DNA from 2 places in the Paenibacillus rhizoplanae genome. Region 2 is predicted to be linked to the other one. Evidence: riboswitches for the same ligand, from Rfam matches in the RefSeq annotation. Region 2 holds a riboswitch; the other holds the start of a gene.
What was found. A riboswitch is a leader RNA that binds a small molecule or an ion and turns the genes downstream of it on or off. The one in region 2 is predicted to bind S-adenosylmethionine.
Positions count from the first base shown of each region.

Region 1: linked by a shared signal. The riboswitch ahead of ACFSX3_RS17100 (DedA family protein) and the one ahead of ACFSX3_RS21435 (methionine ABC transporter ATP-binding protein) in region 2 are both predicted to bind S-adenosylmethionine.

Region 1 covers NZ_JBHUKY010000029.1:3,067-11,106, forward strand. The annotation lists gene ACFSX3_RS17090 (glycosyltransferase family 2 protein) at 1-1,221, shown strand, start outside; gene ACFSX3_RS17095 (undecaprenyl-diphosphate phosphatase) at 1,240-2,052, opposite strand; gene ACFSX3_RS17100 (DedA family protein) at 2,084-2,677, opposite strand; SAM riboswitch class I at 2,747-2,860, opposite strand; gene ACFSX3_RS17105 (serine hydrolase domain-containing protein) at 2,952-4,991, opposite strand; gene ACFSX3_RS17110 (GHKL domain-containing protein) at 5,109-6,410, opposite strand; gene ACFSX3_RS17115 (LytR/AlgR family response regulator transcription factor) at 6,397-7,152, opposite strand; gene ACFSX3_RS17120 (cupin domain-containing protein) at 7,366-7,893, opposite strand.
Region 2 covers NZ_JBHUKY010000035.1:10,031-18,070, reverse strand. The annotation lists gene ACFSX3_RS21450 (COX15/CtaA family protein) at 1-81, shown strand, start outside; gene ACFSX3_RS21445 (UbiD family decarboxylase) at 143-1,915, shown strand; gene ACFSX3_RS21440 (Cthe_2314 family HEPN domain-containing protein) at 1,942-2,688, shown strand; SAM riboswitch class I at 2,780-2,914, shown strand; gene ACFSX3_RS21435 (methionine ABC transporter ATP-binding protein) at 3,015-4,031, shown strand; gene ACFSX3_RS21430 (methionine ABC transporter permease) at 4,031-4,699, shown strand; gene ACFSX3_RS21425 (MetQ/NlpA family ABC transporter substrate-binding protein) at 4,758-5,621, shown strand; gene ACFSX3_RS21420 (NifU family protein) at 5,808-6,056, opposite strand; gene ACFSX3_RS21415 (YuzB family protein) at 6,139-6,393, shown strand; gene ACFSX3_RS21410 (NAD(P)/FAD-dependent oxidoreductase) at 6,404-7,465, opposite strand; gene mqnE (aminofutalosine synthase MqnE) at 7,544-8,040, opposite strand, start outside.

The DNA.
Region 1 (8,040 bases), on a different contig from region 2:
ATTCTTCATCCAAGTACGCTGGAACAGCTGATCAATTCAGGCAAGGACATTATCGCTGAAGTGTTCTGGACCCAGTGGCAGCCGGGCAAGCTGGAACAGCCGCAGGTGTGGATGCATGACGAATACAACCAATGGGAAGCGTTGCCGGGAGAAAAGCTTTCACCTGAGGAGATCAAGCGCCGCCTGCATGCTTTTCTGCTTAAGATGAGGCAACCGGGAACCTATGAAGTCGGCGGACTTGGTGCCTGTACTCTGATCAGCATCAAGGCCATCAAGTCCGGTATTAGTTACAAGAAGGTCCGAAACCTCTCCTATTGGGGAGAGGATCGCCATTTCTGTATCCGTGCAGCAGCACTTGATATTCCCCTCTTCGTGGATACTCATTATCCGGCGCTGCATATCTACAGAGACAGTGATCTTGACAAAGTGGAGGAGTTCGTAAAACTAACAGATGCAGAAGCTAATCTAATTAAGCTGCAAGCTGCTGATGCGGAACATGTTGTCACCCCGGCAGCGGCACAACGCCGACACAAGCTGACTCTCACGATGATCGTCAAGAATGAAGCCTCAAGGTTCCTGCGGAAGATTCTGGAAGAGCACCGCAAATATATCGACGAGGCCGTTATTATCGATGATGGCAGCACAGATGAAACAGCAGAATTAATTAAGGAGGTTCTGGGGGGAATTCCGCTTAAGTTGATTTATAATCCGGTCTCCCGCTTCAACAATGAATCCGAGCTGCGCAAGCAGCAGTGGGAGGCGGTGGTTGCGACCCAGCCGGAATGGATTCTTAATCTGGATGGGGATGAGATCTTTGAATCCAGCTTTGCCGAAGAAGTGGACTCCCTGCTGAGAACGGAGAACTGCGACTTATTCTGCTTCCGCCTCTACGATCTATGGGATGACAACCATTACCGCGAGGATAAGTACTGGCGGGCCCACATGAGATACCGGCCGTTCCTGGTCCGCTACCGCGAAGACATTACCTATCTCTGGAATGATCTCCCGCAACACTCCGGGCGGTTGCCAGAGAATATTTGGGAATTGCCTCATCAATTGAGCAACCTGCGGATTAAGCATCTCGGCTGGTCGAAGCAGGAATTTCGGCTGGAGAAGTATATGCGTTATATGCAACTGGACCCGAATGGCAAGTACGGCTGGAAGGAGCAGTATCAGTCCATCCTTGACGAGCATCCCCGTCTGTTGCCTTGGAGCGAATAGTAAGGGCATCCGTTTCTGTTACTGGAAGATCAGCAGTAGCGTGCCCACCACGAAGCAGTAGTACGAAAAGTAGATCAGGTTCCCCTTCGCCATAATGCCGATGAACCAGCGCATCGCGTAATAAGTGGCGACCAGTGTGGTGAGGAAGGCAATCATATAGGGAATTGCCAGCGCGGAGCGGTTAGGATCATGCACGATGTCGGATGCACCCAGGATCAGACCGCCGATACTAATAGGAATGTACAGCATGAAGGAGAACTTGAGTGCGGTCTCCTGCTTCATCCCGACGGCGATCGAGGCGATCACGGTTGAACCGGAACGGCTGATACCGGGAATCAGGGCCACTGCCTGAGCCAGTCCGACAAGAATGGCATCCCGCACGGTAAGATTTCCGTCTCTTTTTTGCCCGCGCAGATTGCGGATCAGCCAGAGGGCCACCCCGGTAACAAGTAAGCTGATGGATACGGTATGTACGGAGGTGAAGACGCGTTCGATCGTATCCTTGAAGAACACAGCAGCCACGGCTGCAGGAATCGTACCTATCACAATATAGAGGCAGAACATGAACTCCGACCGGTACTTGGCATTGCGCGTGCGCATATAATGGAAGGCACCTGTAATCAGATCCAGAATATCTTTGCGGAAAATAAAACAGATGGCGATCAGGGATGCCGTATTCGTTAAGATTTCAAAGGATAGCCCATTCTGCTTCATGCCGAGCAGTCGTTGTACGATGATCAGGTGCCCGCTGGAAGAGACGGGAATCGGCTCCGTCACTCCCTGCACGAGACCCAGCAATAAGTATTTTAGCCATTCGAACCAATTCTCCATGAGTTCCTCCTGAATATCAACTGCAATTTCGTTAAGCCTGTCTTCTTCTTAGCCGCTTGGACAAGACGTACAGTCCGAAGCCGAGCAGGAACAGGGTTGCCGCCGGAATAAGGTAAGGCTTGACGATCTCGTCCACATGCTCCCACTGCGAGCCCAGCTTGAAGCCCAGATAGACATAGACCGAGGTGATCGGAAGCATGGCCAGGAAGGTGTACAGACTGAACTTGAACACATTCATTTTGGCGATTCCGCAAGGGATGGAGATCAGCGTTCTCACACCGGGGATGAAGCGTCCGTAGAAGGCCACACCGCTGCCGTATTTCTCAAAAAAACGGTCGGAGGCCTCCAGATGATGCGGGCGGATGAACAGATACTTGCCGTACTTATCGACCATCGGCCTGCCGCCATACCGGCCCAAGGCATACAGTGTTAGCGGGCCGAAGGTGCCCCCGACAGTACCAGCCAGGATCGTAAGCAGGAGCTTCATGTCCCCAAGATACACCCAATATCCGGCAAGCGGCAGCACGATTTCAGCAGGTACGAATTCAAACGACAAGGCGATGACGATACCAGCATACGACAAATCTTTGAAAAAGAGTATAAATTCCGTAATCCACTCTGTCATGCATTTCTCTCCCTTCTCAAACAAAAAGCCCCCTAATTAAAGGGGGCAGTCTCATCAACTGTCAGCACCCTCTCATCTGTGCAAGGCATCCGGGATGCCTCTAGTGCTGTGCCTTAATGCTTATAGCATGCCGGTCACAGCGGTATCATCGGGCGAAGCCCTCCACCGAACTCTGGATAAGAGTATTATTCAATTTGATAACATTAAAACATACCTGTTACCCATTAAGCAAGTTTGAGAGAGTGGGAGAAACTGTGTATAAAATATGAAAGCGTTATCGCAGCTCAATCCTGAACACATCGCCCGCTTGCCCGCCGAACACGGCCATTCCGCCGTCCGGCAACCGGACCGAAGGGTCTTTGCTTACCTTGAAGTGGCTTACAATCATCCCGTCGGCATCATAGACAACGAAACCGCCGCTTGGGGGAGAGGTAACGGTCATGGTTTTGCCGGCAGCCTTCTTATCAATCTTGAACCATACACTCTCGCCGCCCGCAGGAACGGTGCTGGTAGAGGCAGGGCCTCCGTAGATCGGCTTCACGGCGTTCTCGCTAATATAATCATTGCCGTCAATGGTTAAATATTCGGCACCGTTCTGCTTGGAGAAGGTCAGATCGAAGGCATCTCTTCCGTTCATGACTGGAATCTCAGCCGCATTGACGGCGGTGTTCTCGTCCACAATCCGCGTCCCGGTGGCATAGCCTTGTTCAACCTCAATAGTCTTCGTCAAGATGGAAGGGGAGAGGTAGAAGAAGGAATTGATTTTCTCATCCACAGCGTAGTAATGCTTCCCGTCTCTTTGCGCCCAGGCCTGCTTCGTAGAAGCATTCAGCGGACTTACCGCAAGCTTCTGATATTCATACGTGACCATTAGCATTTGACCAACGCCAGGGATGCTCAGGTGGGTATTCAGCTTCAAATAGGTTTTGCCGTTCTTCTGTTTATCGAAGCTTATGGCGGCGCTGCCGTCCGGGCTCGTGAACTGCCCCTTGCCGGTATAGATATACTTCTGTGCAGGAATGAGTCCCCCTTCAAGCGCAGGCAGATCAATCGCTCCGTCCTTAATGGTTATGGCTGTGGTTGCGCCGACAGTGCCATATAATCCCGCAAAGGACTGCATCTCAGCTGGCATAGCCGCTTTAACAGGAGGCTTGAAGGCAGCATCCGGCAGAATCTTGTTAATCTTCCCGGTGTCCTTCAGGTAGGCCAGCAGCACATTGGTGGCGAAAATGGTGTTATAGATTGAGCTTCCGCCTGACGAGAGCACCGCGATGGATATATCGGATTCCGGCAGGGTAATCAGGTCAGCGTGATACATGATGGTATCTCCGCCTTTGGATAAGGCTGTGATTCCGTAATCACTGAACGGCGCCAGATCTACGGCATCCCAGCCCAGACCGTAATTGAAGCTGTTTCTCTCCTCAGGCACCCAGATCCCGTTCTTGTATTCGGGCTGCTGCATCGCTGTAGCGGAGGCTTTCGACAGAACGTCTGGATGCTTTCCGTTCAGCATCTCGGCGAATGTAGTCAGATCTTCGGCTGTGGAATAGAGGCCACCCGCTCCGAGGATATTGGCGTTCTCGCTAGGCAATGCCTGCGTTAGACCAGGGAAGTAGGTTTTGGCGAGCTGCTGCCGGTTAAAGGTATCCAGCGGCGTCTTGGTGGAGCTTAGCTTCAGCGGGCTGCTCATGTGCTGATCCAGGAACTCTGTATAGCTATTGCCCGTCACCTGCTCAATCATCAGCTCCAGCAATTGAAAGCCGTCATTGCAGTATACGGAATATGCGCCGGGATCGGATTTCAGGCGTTCGGACTGAAGCCTGGTCAGCAGCTCATCATGATTCTGTGTATCGGCATCGTCCATCAGAATGCTGTTCCCGTAGTGGCTGCCGTACAGGCCCGAGGAGTGGTTCATTAACATGCGCGGGGTAATCTGCTTGTACCGCTCATCGGCCATCTTGAACTGCGGCAGATACGTGGTCAGCGGCTGATCAATGTCAATGATCTTATCTTCTGCGAGCATCATCGTGGCTGCGGAGACATGCATTTTGCTGACCGAGCCGATGCCGAACATCGTATCCTTGGTGATCGTCGTCCCGGCTGCCTTATCGGATACACCGAAGCCGCCGGATACCGTAATCGCACCTCTATCCCTGATTGCATATTGCATGCCGCTTACCCCGTAATCGGATACGATCTTCGAGCCCAGCAGGCGGGCTGTTGTCTGCACCGGGCTCTCCTTCTCCTGCGCGGCAGCCGGGGCCGCAGGAATCACTAACATGGCAGCCAGTACGACTGAAGTTAACTTGTTCATCTTGAATTCCTCCTCTTGTGTCTCTTAGGTAATCTTCCTGAAGTTATCATACAGGCAGAAGAGAGGAACGTGGCTTGAACAACCCTGAAACGCTAATAACGATCCCTAAAGTGCATTTTATATAGAGGCTTCGCGTGAGAAGGGGAGGACCACCATATTGTTGAATTCCCGATGCCCGGCTTCAATCGTCATATTCCCGCCGTACTTCTCGCAGATTCTGGAGATATTGGTCAGGCCGATGCCGTGGTATTCCGGGTCGGGCTTCCGGCTCTGCAATGGGGCGGTCACCGTGGCGGTGTGATTCAGGATATGGATGAACAGGGCGGACTCACTGGAGTGCATCTGGATCAGAATGTAGCGGTCCTCGGCGAGCCGTACTTTTTTGGAGGCTTCAATGGCATTGTCCAGCATGTTGCCCAGCACAACGCACAGGTCATAACGGTCGATGTGAAGCTCACGGGACAGCAGCTTAAGGCGGGTGTCGATTCGGATGCCGTTCGCTTGTCCGATATTCAGCGTGTTCGTGACCAGCGCATCCACCACCAGATGGCCGGTGTTGACCCGCTGGTAGGCATCCTCCACTTTATTCAGCGTGAGCTTGATATGCGCAAGAGCTGCCGCCGGATCATCCCGCCGTATACATTCTTCAATGTAGAGGAACTGCTGATGGGTGTCGTGGATGATTCTTTTGATCGACTTGAAGCTGTGCACCGTCTTCTCATAGTTGGCGTCCTGATAGTTCATCTGGTGCTGAAGCTGGGCGTTCTCATGCATGAACTGGAACTTGTCGGTAATGGTATCGAAGATATAGACGATCATCACATTCAAGAACAGGAAGCCGAGAATCGCAAAAAAATAATAGAAATCCTTCGTGCTGTTAACGGTAAGGATGTTGATCTGATAGGTGCTGATGAGCGGGACAATCAGGAACATCACATAATACCGGTAGGGCAGGGAGACGCTTCGCCGCTTGGAGATCAGCCGGATGATCTGAATCACCGGGAACATAATAATGCAGCTTAGGATCAGTCCCTTGATGAAGGCCTGCCGGTCAATTCCCGTACCCGTGTCCATGCTGGTGTAGTCTACCGAATCTATCATTGAGAAAATATACAGCGAGATAAAGCTGACCACCGTCATCAGCACAGCGTACAGCGTGGAAAAGATCACCTGGGTCTTCATCTCCACCTTATAGGCTTGCGCCATAGTGAAGATCATCAGCAAGGCTACGCCGGAGGAGAATATAGGGGACAGCGGGGTGACCAGGTAGAGAAAGCAGAGTACCCCGTAGATGAGGAAATATATGATCCGGTTAGGCTTTCTGGCGGACTTATCAAACACGGAGGCAAAGAAGAATTGGGTCTGAAAGCACATCACCAGTACCACACAGACGACGAGAGTCAGATTATAGTGAGTCATAGGAGCTGCCCTTCATGATCATGAATTTGGTGTAGAAGTCCTTAACCTCTTTAATTTTGGACCGGCCGATGGGGAACTCCTGCCCGCCCGACATCAGCACGGAGCCGCCCGCGAACTTGTGGACATGCAGCAGGTTGATAATAATCGAACGGTGGATCTGCAGGAAATGGCTGTCGCGTAGGGCTGAAGCGTACTCTGCAATAATCCCTCTGGTCTCATAGATCTCCGTGGTGGTAATCACATTCAGCTTGCTCTTGACCGTCAGGCTCTTGGCCGCCTCAATCCCGATAATATCATCATGTCGCAAGACGACTTCCTCATACCCGGACTTGATAACCATGAATTTCTTAGTCTGGGCCTGGAAGTAATCACACAGCTTCAGGATCTTCTCCTCCAGGAGCTGCGGGGCGACCGGCTTGATCAGATACTGGAAGGTAATCACGTCGAAGCTCTCCACCATATATTCAGGGTAGCTGGTCAGGAATATAATCTGTTCGTCAAAATGCTTCTGGCTTCTCAAGCGGCGCGCCGCCTGAATCCCGTTCATACCGCCCATCTCCACATCCAGAATCAGGATATGGAAGGGGGCTCCGCCCTGTTCATAGTGGGAGATTAAGTCCTCTCCCGAAGGAAACAGCTCAATTTCAAATTCGGTATCCGTCTTGACGGATAAGCCGACCAGAATCCTCTTCACCAGCTCCCGCTGCTGTTCTTCATCCTCACATATCGCTACCCGATACATCCAAGGGTCCCCCTTCATTCCGGCTCCATGCCTAAGCAGATATTTGTACACAACATTATATAGCATTGTCCAGGGGAAGGAGCGAATCAGGGGGTCAAACGCATAAGTTAATCCCTGGACTGCAAAAGCGAATCGGTGAAAATCCGGAGACCAGGGCGGGCGCTACGCTTTTACGCGGGTCGTTCCGCCCGCTCCGCTGTTTAAGCGTGTAATCTACTTCCACAGCCGCAACAGCGGCCCTGCCTCGCCGTATACGGGATCACGCTCCGGCAGCGGAACTTCGCGGATCTCGGGGAGCGCCGCAGCGAAGTCATCCGGGTCCGCCCGGCGGGTGTTATAATCCATGCCGCCGGGATAAGCACCGGCGATGCGGAAGTCCGGCGAAGCCGTGAGCTTCTTGTGTGCCGTCCCGGCAGGCAGCACCACAACGTCACCGGCCTCCACGCTGGCGGTGTATCCGGCATCTCCGCCAAGCTGGAGGCTGGCGCTGCCGGAGATCACGCCCAGCACCTCATGCGCGTTGCTGTGATAATGGTGATAGGGGAAGACGCCGTTCACCCAGCTGTTCAGCCAGCCATTGTTATTGAAGATCTGTTCGGTGTCTTCCGGGTGGTCCCGGAGAACACCCTTATACAGCAGGACCGGAAGCTCCGGGTTGTTCGGCAGCAGGCCATCCGGCTGGAAACTGAGCTTCATTATAGATTCATCCTGCTCCCGGCCTATATAGTTATGTTCTGGCATAGCGGATCATCTCCTTTGTATATAGAATTACCCTGATGCTAGTACTGCACACCATGGATTCTATTGACGGGAATTTTTTCTGTGAATGGTGCTATTCCCTGTGCTTTACCTGCTTGTAAAAGGGTAATTGATGGCATACAGTGTAAC
Region 2 (8,040 bases):
ATCTCCGGGCTCTTCGGGGTTCTGTGCTACATGAGTGTAAGGGTCTGGCAATTAAGCGGAGCTGGCAGGAGCAGCAAGTGATAAGCATACGGCAACGGTGGACGGGATAAGCATAACGTCCTGTTTGAGGAGGAAGGCTATAGTGCGTTACGGTAATTTACGACAATGGATCGAGCAGCTCCGCAGGGATAAGGATCTGGCAGTGATAGATACGCCTGTTGATCCTTATCTGGAGCTTGCCGAAATTCACCGCCGGGTGGTGCAGGAGGAAGGCCCGGCACTGCTGTTCACGAACGTGCAAGGAACACCGTTCCCGGTTGCTACGAATCTGTTCGGTACAGTCCGGCGCGTCAACAAAGCCTTTGGGACAAGACCGGAGCAGCTGCTGAAGTCGCTGACAACGGCGATGGAGCAGCTGATTCCGCCTTCCGCCGCCGGCGTATGGCGGGAAAAGACGGTGCTGCTTGAGCTGCTGAGGGCAGGCACCAAGAATATACCGCAAGGAGAGGCTCCGGTGCTCGGCGTCTGCAGCAGCAGTGACCCTCTGAAGGAGCTGCCCCGGATTACAGCCTGGCCTAAGGATGGCGGGGCGTTCATCACGCTTCCTCTGGTCTATACGGAGAATATCACCAACCCGAAGGATCATAATCTCGGATTGTACCGGATTCAGGTGTATGACGACAGCACCACAGGCATCCACTGGCAGATTCATAAGGGCGGCGGCTTCCATCATTCGCAGGCAGAGCTTCTCGGCGAGACCCTGCCGGTGTCTGTCTTCATCGGCGGACCGCCGGCCCTGATTGCTGCGGCAGTGGCACCGGTCCCGGAACGGATTCCAGAGCTGCTGCTGGCCTCGCTGATGCTGGGCGGCAAGCTCCCCATGGTGAAGGACCCCTTGGGCGGGCACCAGATTCCGGCCGAGGCGGAGTTCTCCATCCGGGGGCGTGTGTCTCCGCTGGAGCGGAGAGCGGAAGGGCCGTATGGCAGCCAGTCCGGCTACTATTCCATGCAGCATGATTTCCCGGTCATGCATGTTCAACGGATGTGGCACCGCAAGGATGCCATCTTCCTGGCGACCATCACCGGCAAGCCGCGCCAGGAAGACTATTATCTGAAGGATTATTTGCAGCGGCTGCTCGCTCCGGCCTATCCTCTGCTGATTCCTTCGGTCAAAGCCTTATGGTCCTACTCCGAATCGGGTTCACATTCACTGACTTCAGCGGTTGTGAGGGAAAGCTATCCGCGTGAGTATATGGTGTCAGCGTTTCGTATTTTGGGGGAAGGCCAGCTCTCCTTAACCAAATTCCTGCTGCTGACAAATGTTCAGGTGGAGCTGACCGATTTCCCTAAGCTGCTCGAAACGGTGCTTGAGCGCTTCAACCCGCAATCGGATCTGACGATCTTTGCCAATACTTCCATGGATACGCTGGATTATACCGGCCGAAAGCTGAATCACGGCAGCAAAGCGGTGATGGCGGGCCTCGGCAGTCCGGTCCGTCAGCTGCCAAGGACGTATACAGAGGGTCTGCTTCCATCAATCACCGCCGCTGTGCCTTATTGCGGAGGATGTTTAGCCGTTTCCGGTGCATCCTATGAAGAGGACCCGGAGCTGCCGGAGCGGCTGGTGTCTGTCTTCAAGGAGAGGGAGACCGCCTGGCCGCTGATTGTACTGGTCGATCAGGCGGAAGAAGCGGTAAGCACGCAGACCTCATTCCTGTGGAGCGTATTCACCCGCTTCAATCCGGCGGATGATATCTATTCGGCGGCCCAGGTACACCGCGGCACTGTCAGCTATACGCTGCCGATCATTATAGATGCCCGGATGAAGCCGGGATACCCGGAGGAGCTGGCTCCGAGCGAGGATATTGCAAAGCGGGTAGACCGCAACTGGAACCGTTATTTTCCTCTAGTGTAAAAGTGAACTTTAAGGAGGGTCAAAATATGCTGCGGACATTATTGGGAGAGCCGCCCCGCGTGAACAGCGGTGTGCTGGCTGAAGCTATGGAGTCCATGGCGAAGGCTGCCTCCATGCTGCGCAAGGAGATGGCGGCACATGAAGACCATGACCATGAATACCGCAAGCTGGAAATCTGGACGCGCGGCCTGATCTCCTCCCTGGATGAGCTGGAGCAGAGCTGGTTCGCAGCCGCCTTTTTCCGAAAGTCAGTGGTTGCCGGTTATATGGATGATATGTCGTCCACCGAGCAGGGGGAGTACGCCAGATATGTGTATTTCTATAAGGATGGCTTCATTCGTGTCTTCTCGCTGCTGGACAAGCTGGGCACGGTGCTGAATAATCTGTACAATCTCAATACCGCCAAGGTGAAGGTGCATTTCTCTTACTTCACGGTGCTGCGGCAATTTCAGCTGCTTCAGGCGCACCATCCGCTGGCGGACGAACTGGAGCGAATCAGGAACTCCTACCGGGAGCCGGTAGAGAATCTGCGCAAGCGGCGCAACGCTGAGATCCATTACATGAATGCGGAGATGACGGACGATCTCTGGCAGCGTCACCAGGGACTGCATGACAAGATTCGTCTGGAGGATCTCGACAGCCATTTGGAGGATTTGAAGCAGAGCCTGGAGATGGTATGCCAATCTCTGGCTGCCGCATACAGGTACGGTAATGAACAATGGCACAAGAATAAAGCGGCCTCAGGCCTGAAATCCGGACATGCCCGTTCGTAAAAACTTACCTTTGACAAAAAACTCGAAACTGAATATACTTAGGCATACATTAACTTCTGACAGGATACGGAATATATAACTTCATACTTTTATCTTATCGAGAGCGGCGGAGGGATAGGCCCGATGAAGCCCGGCAACCGGTTTGAATTCAGTTAAGTGCTGCATCCAAATGTCATGGTGCTAATTCCTACAATGCCTTCAATTCGGGGTATTTGGCAGATGAGAAGGCATTGTCATTATACACACAGGGCCTCTTGCGATCTGCACGGATCGTAAGGGGCCTTTTTTGCAATGATGGAAGCTAGAACAGAAGGGGGACGCAGCGGTTGATAGAATTGAAGGATATAACCAAAGTGTACGGCAAAGGCAGTAAGCAGGCAACTGCACTCTCTGCGCTGAGCCTGTCGATTAAGAAGGGGGAAATCTTCGGGGTGATCGGTCACTCCGGGGCCGGCAAAAGCACGCTGATCCGCTGCATTAATCTGCTGGAGCGCCCGACTGCGGGCGAGGTGTGGGTGGACGGTGTGGAGCTGACAGCGCTCAGCCAGGGACAGCTGCAGGAGCAGCGGCGCAAGATCGGGATGATTTTTCAGCATTTCAATCTGCTCTCATCGGCTACAGTCTATGATAATATCGCGTTTCCGCTGCGGCTGATCGGAGCTGGAAGAACCGAGATTGAACAAAAGGTCAAGGAACTGCTCGCCCTGGTCGGACTGGAGGAGCACTGGAATAAGTACCCGGCTCAGCTATCCGGCGGACAGAAGCAGCGTGTCGGGATTGCCCGGGCGCTGGCGAGTGATCCGGACGTTCTGTTATGCGATGAAGCGACCTCGGCGCTTGACCCGCAGACGACAGACTCCATTCTGCACCTGCTGATGGATATCAACAGCAAATTCCATCTGACCATCGTGCTGATTACCCATGAAATGCATGTGATTCAGAGCATCTGCGACCGCGTTGCCGTGATTCATGGCGGAGGAATTGTGGAGCAGGGTGAAGTGGCCCAGGTATTTCTGAAGCCGAAGCATGAAGTTACCAAAGAATTCATCCGCAGTGAGACTCAGTCGGGCGGACCGCTCCGGCAGGCGATTGATGCTGTACAGCCAGGCTATACGAAGTCGGTCAAGATCACTTTTCTCGGGCACAAGACTTACGAATCCACGCTCTCCCAGGTGGTTCAGGGAACCGGGGTTCATTTCGCCATTCTCCATGGCACCATCTCAACGATCAAGGATGTTCCTTACGGGCAGCTGATTGTCCGGTTCGAAGGACCTGCCAATGCGGTTGAAGCCACGCTTACAGAGCTAGTAGCGCAAGGTCTTGATGTGGAGGTGATTTCCTGATGGGCGGACTGGATTTTAATAAGATTGATTGGGCAGAAATGCTCGATGCAACGGTGGCTACACTTAACATGGTTGTTATTTCAGGAATATTCACAATTATCCTTGGTTTACCGCTCGGAATTATGCTATATTTATGGGGTGGATCAAATAACGTTATTATCAGAGCTGTTTACTCGGTATTATCGTTCATCGTAAATATCCTGCGTTCCGTTCCGTTTATCATTCTAATGGTCGCCCTGATCCCGCTCAGCAAGATCATTATGGGCACCTCCATCGGTGTGCGTGGAACCATTCTGGCACTGGTGATCGGTGCGGCTCCCTTTTTCGCCAGACTGGTGGAAACGGCGCTGCGGGAGGTTGACCGGGGAATTATTGAAGCAGCGCAGGGTATGGGGGCATCCACCGGGCAGATCGTTATGCGCGTCTTGCTGCCGGAGGCTCGTCCGGGCTTGCTTGCCGGAATAACCATTACTATAGTGACCATTGTCTCGTATACTGCCATGGCGGGATTTATTGGCGGCGGCGGCCTGGGAGACCTGGCGATCCGTTACGGATATTATCGTTATGAGAAGGAAGTCATGATTATCTCAGTAGCTCTGATAGTGATTCTGGTGCAGCTGCTGCAAATGGCCGGTGACCGGCTGGTAAGACATTTTACACGGAAATAAGGTACGTCCACATATAGCCTTATTCAATAAACCATATGGATTAGAGGGGGATTTACAGATGAAAAAAGTACTGCTTACATTCTTCAGCCTGACCTTGGTATTGGTGCTTGCCGCTTGCGGAAACAACAAGGCGAATAACGCCACGAGCTCTGCTGCGACAAAGGCACCTACAGAAGCGGCTGCTACAGAGCCTGCTGCCGACCCGGTAACCCTGGTAATTGGTGCTTCTGCTGTACCACATGCGGAAATCCTCAAAGCGATTGCCCCGCAGCTTGAAGCCCAAGGCATTAAGCTGGAGATCAAAGAATTCTCGGATTATATCCTGCCCAATACACAGCTTGCTGAGAAGCAGCTCGATGCGAACTTCTTCCAGCACAAGCCTTATCTCGATGATCAGAACACCAAGAACGGTACGGATCTCGTATCTGTAACTGCTGTTCATGTAGAGCCATTTGGTGCCTATTCCAAAAAGATCAAATCGATCGACGAATTGGCAGAAGGTGCCAAGGTTGCGATTCCGAATGATGCGACGAACGGAGGCCGGGCCTTGATTCTGCTGGCGAAGAACGGTCTGATCAAGCTGAAGGATGACACGGATATTGCTTCCACCAAAGCGGATATCACAGAGAACGCTAAGAAGCTGGATATCATTGAGCTGGATGCAGCCATGCTGCCCCGTCAGCTGGATGAAGTGGACCTGGCGCTGATTAACACCAACTTCGCACTGGATGCCAAGCTGTCTCCAACGAAGGATGCGTTGTTCATTGAAGGCGGAGATTCTCCATATGCCAACCTGCTGGTAGCCCGTCCTGACAATAAGGACTCCGATGCGATCCAGAAGCTGGCAGCAGCGCTGACTTCCCCGGAAGCGAAGGCGTTCATCGAGAAGCAGTATGAAGGTGCGATTGTTCCGGCATTCTAAGCTTAAGCTTAGGGAAGCTGAATAATCCTAAGAAGACCAGAAGAAGCCCGGTAGCCGGAGATGGCTGGCGGAGCGGCTTCTGGTTTTTTTTTGAAATAGCCAGAAGGTTGATCCTACAGGCGAAATCCACTATAATAAAAAAAATCCCGGCCTCTTAGCGGAGGCCGGGATGGTTATGAAACGGGATTAGAATACCTGAACGACTTCTTCCACGCCTTCTACTTCTTCAATCAGGGCGCGTTCGATCCCGGCTTTTAGCGTGATCGTGGAGCTTGGGCAACTGCCGCATGCACCCATAAGCTTCAGCTTGACGATGCCGTCTTCAACATCAATCAGTTCCACGTCACCGCCATCGCGCTGCAGGAACGGACGAAGTTTATCAAGGACTTCCAGTACTTCATCGTACATGGTTGCGCTTTGTACATTCTCACTCATTTCTCAATCACTCCTTTCGTATGTTTATTATAGTACAAAAACTTAAAAAATAAAATGGTTAAGGCAGAATAGGGAGATCATCATGAGACCAATTATAGAATTCTGTGCCAGCAACATCGGCCACGGCACTGAACCGCTCAAGCTTAAGCTGGAACAAAACCCTGAATATGATGTAGTGGAGTACGGCTGTCTGAACAACTGCGGAGAGTGTTACCTCCAGCCGTTCGCCATGGTTGATGGCGAGATTATTGAAGCCGATTCCCCCGCTGCTCTGGAAGAGGCTATTGAAGCCGCTATAAGAGAAGCAGAGGCCTGGGACAGCCTGGAGATTGACTAAGCCGGGATTATCAGCCGAAATGGCGTTTGGACATCCACAGGACGCCGCTCTTCAGCAGGCGTGGAACCCGGCCCATGACGGAGCGGCGGCCCATCAGGCCGAAACCGGCATTTTTGCCGAGTGAACCGAGGGTTCCCTTCAGCTTGATCTTATGCAGCTTCGGGGTTTCCCCCCGCCATAGCGCCTGAATAATCTGGCCCACCTGCTCGCCCTGGGCCCCCGCCGCCTGTGCACTGGGCGCGAAGGGCAGGCTGGCACAGTCTCCGATCACATATACCTCCGGATAATCAGCGATATTGTAATATTCCCCCACTATGAGCCTGCCTCCGCGGTCCTTCGGAAGCTCAAGCTGCTGCACGACCTTCACCGGCTGAATGCCGGCAGTCCATACCGTAACATCCGCAGGAATAGCCTGGGTGCCATTGAAGATGGCATCCTTTTCTACATGAGAGACCGACACCCCGCCAATCGTCTCCACCTGATGCTCACTGAACCATTCCTCGACATACCTGGACAGCTTGGCCGGAAAAGAAGACAAAATACGTTCTCCCCGGTCCATAAGCGAGATATTCAGATCCGGCCGGCTCTCCCGCAGCTCCGAAGCAATCTCTACGCCGCTTAGCCCGCCGCCCACGATGTTGACGGTTCCATAAGGCTTCACATCATTTAGCCGGCGGTAAGTTTCCCGGGTTCCGGCGAAGCTCTGAATACTGCAGGTGTATTCCTCTGCACCCGGAATGTTATGGTAATTATCCGTACAGCCGAGGGCAATCGCCAGGATATCATAGGCTATCGGCTCCCCGGAATCGAGCAGGACCAGCCTGCTCGCCAGATCAATGGAGCCCACCTGCCCGTAACGTACGGTCAGGCGGGGGTGTACCGGGAATTGAATCCGCAGATGGTAATCGGTGACGGTGCCTGCGGCCAGTGCATAATATTCGGTCTTGATCCCCTGATAGGGCATCCGGTCCACCAGAATGATTTCCCAATCAAGAGGGAGATGATTATCCAGCAGTTGCTGAATGAGGGCAAGACCGCCGTAGCCGCCGCCCAGGACAAGTAGGGTTCTCATGCGAACTGATCTTCCTTTCGGGTACATAATGGACAAGGCAGTTCTGCGTTCACTGGCTGAGGTAAGCTTGTTCTTTTCTTATTCGTATACCTTGATCTCGTTATAGAAGGTATCCCGCTCTACCGGAATCCGTCCGGCGCCCTTCACGAGCCAGATCAGCTCTTCCCGGGTCAGTCCCTCTGGTGTCAATGCTCCAGCAGCGTGGCTGATCCGTTCCTTAAGGATGGTACCATGCACATCAGAGGCTCCGAAGCTAAGAGCTACCTGGGTAAGCTGGGCCCCGATATTAATGAAGTAAGCCTTGATGTGGTCGAAGTTATCCAGCATCAGACGGCTGACCGCAATGGTCTTCAGATCCTCGTAAGCAGAGTTGCGGCGCATAATGCCAGCATTTTTGTTCTTTGGCTGCATGGACAACGGAATGAATACCATGAATCCGCCGGTCTCGTCCTGCAGGTCCCGAATTTGCAGCATATGACGGATGCGGTCCTCGCGGGACTCAATGGACCCGTACAGCATGGTGGTGTGTGTCTTCATGCCGAGGTGATGGGCCGTCCGGTGCACTTCGAGATACT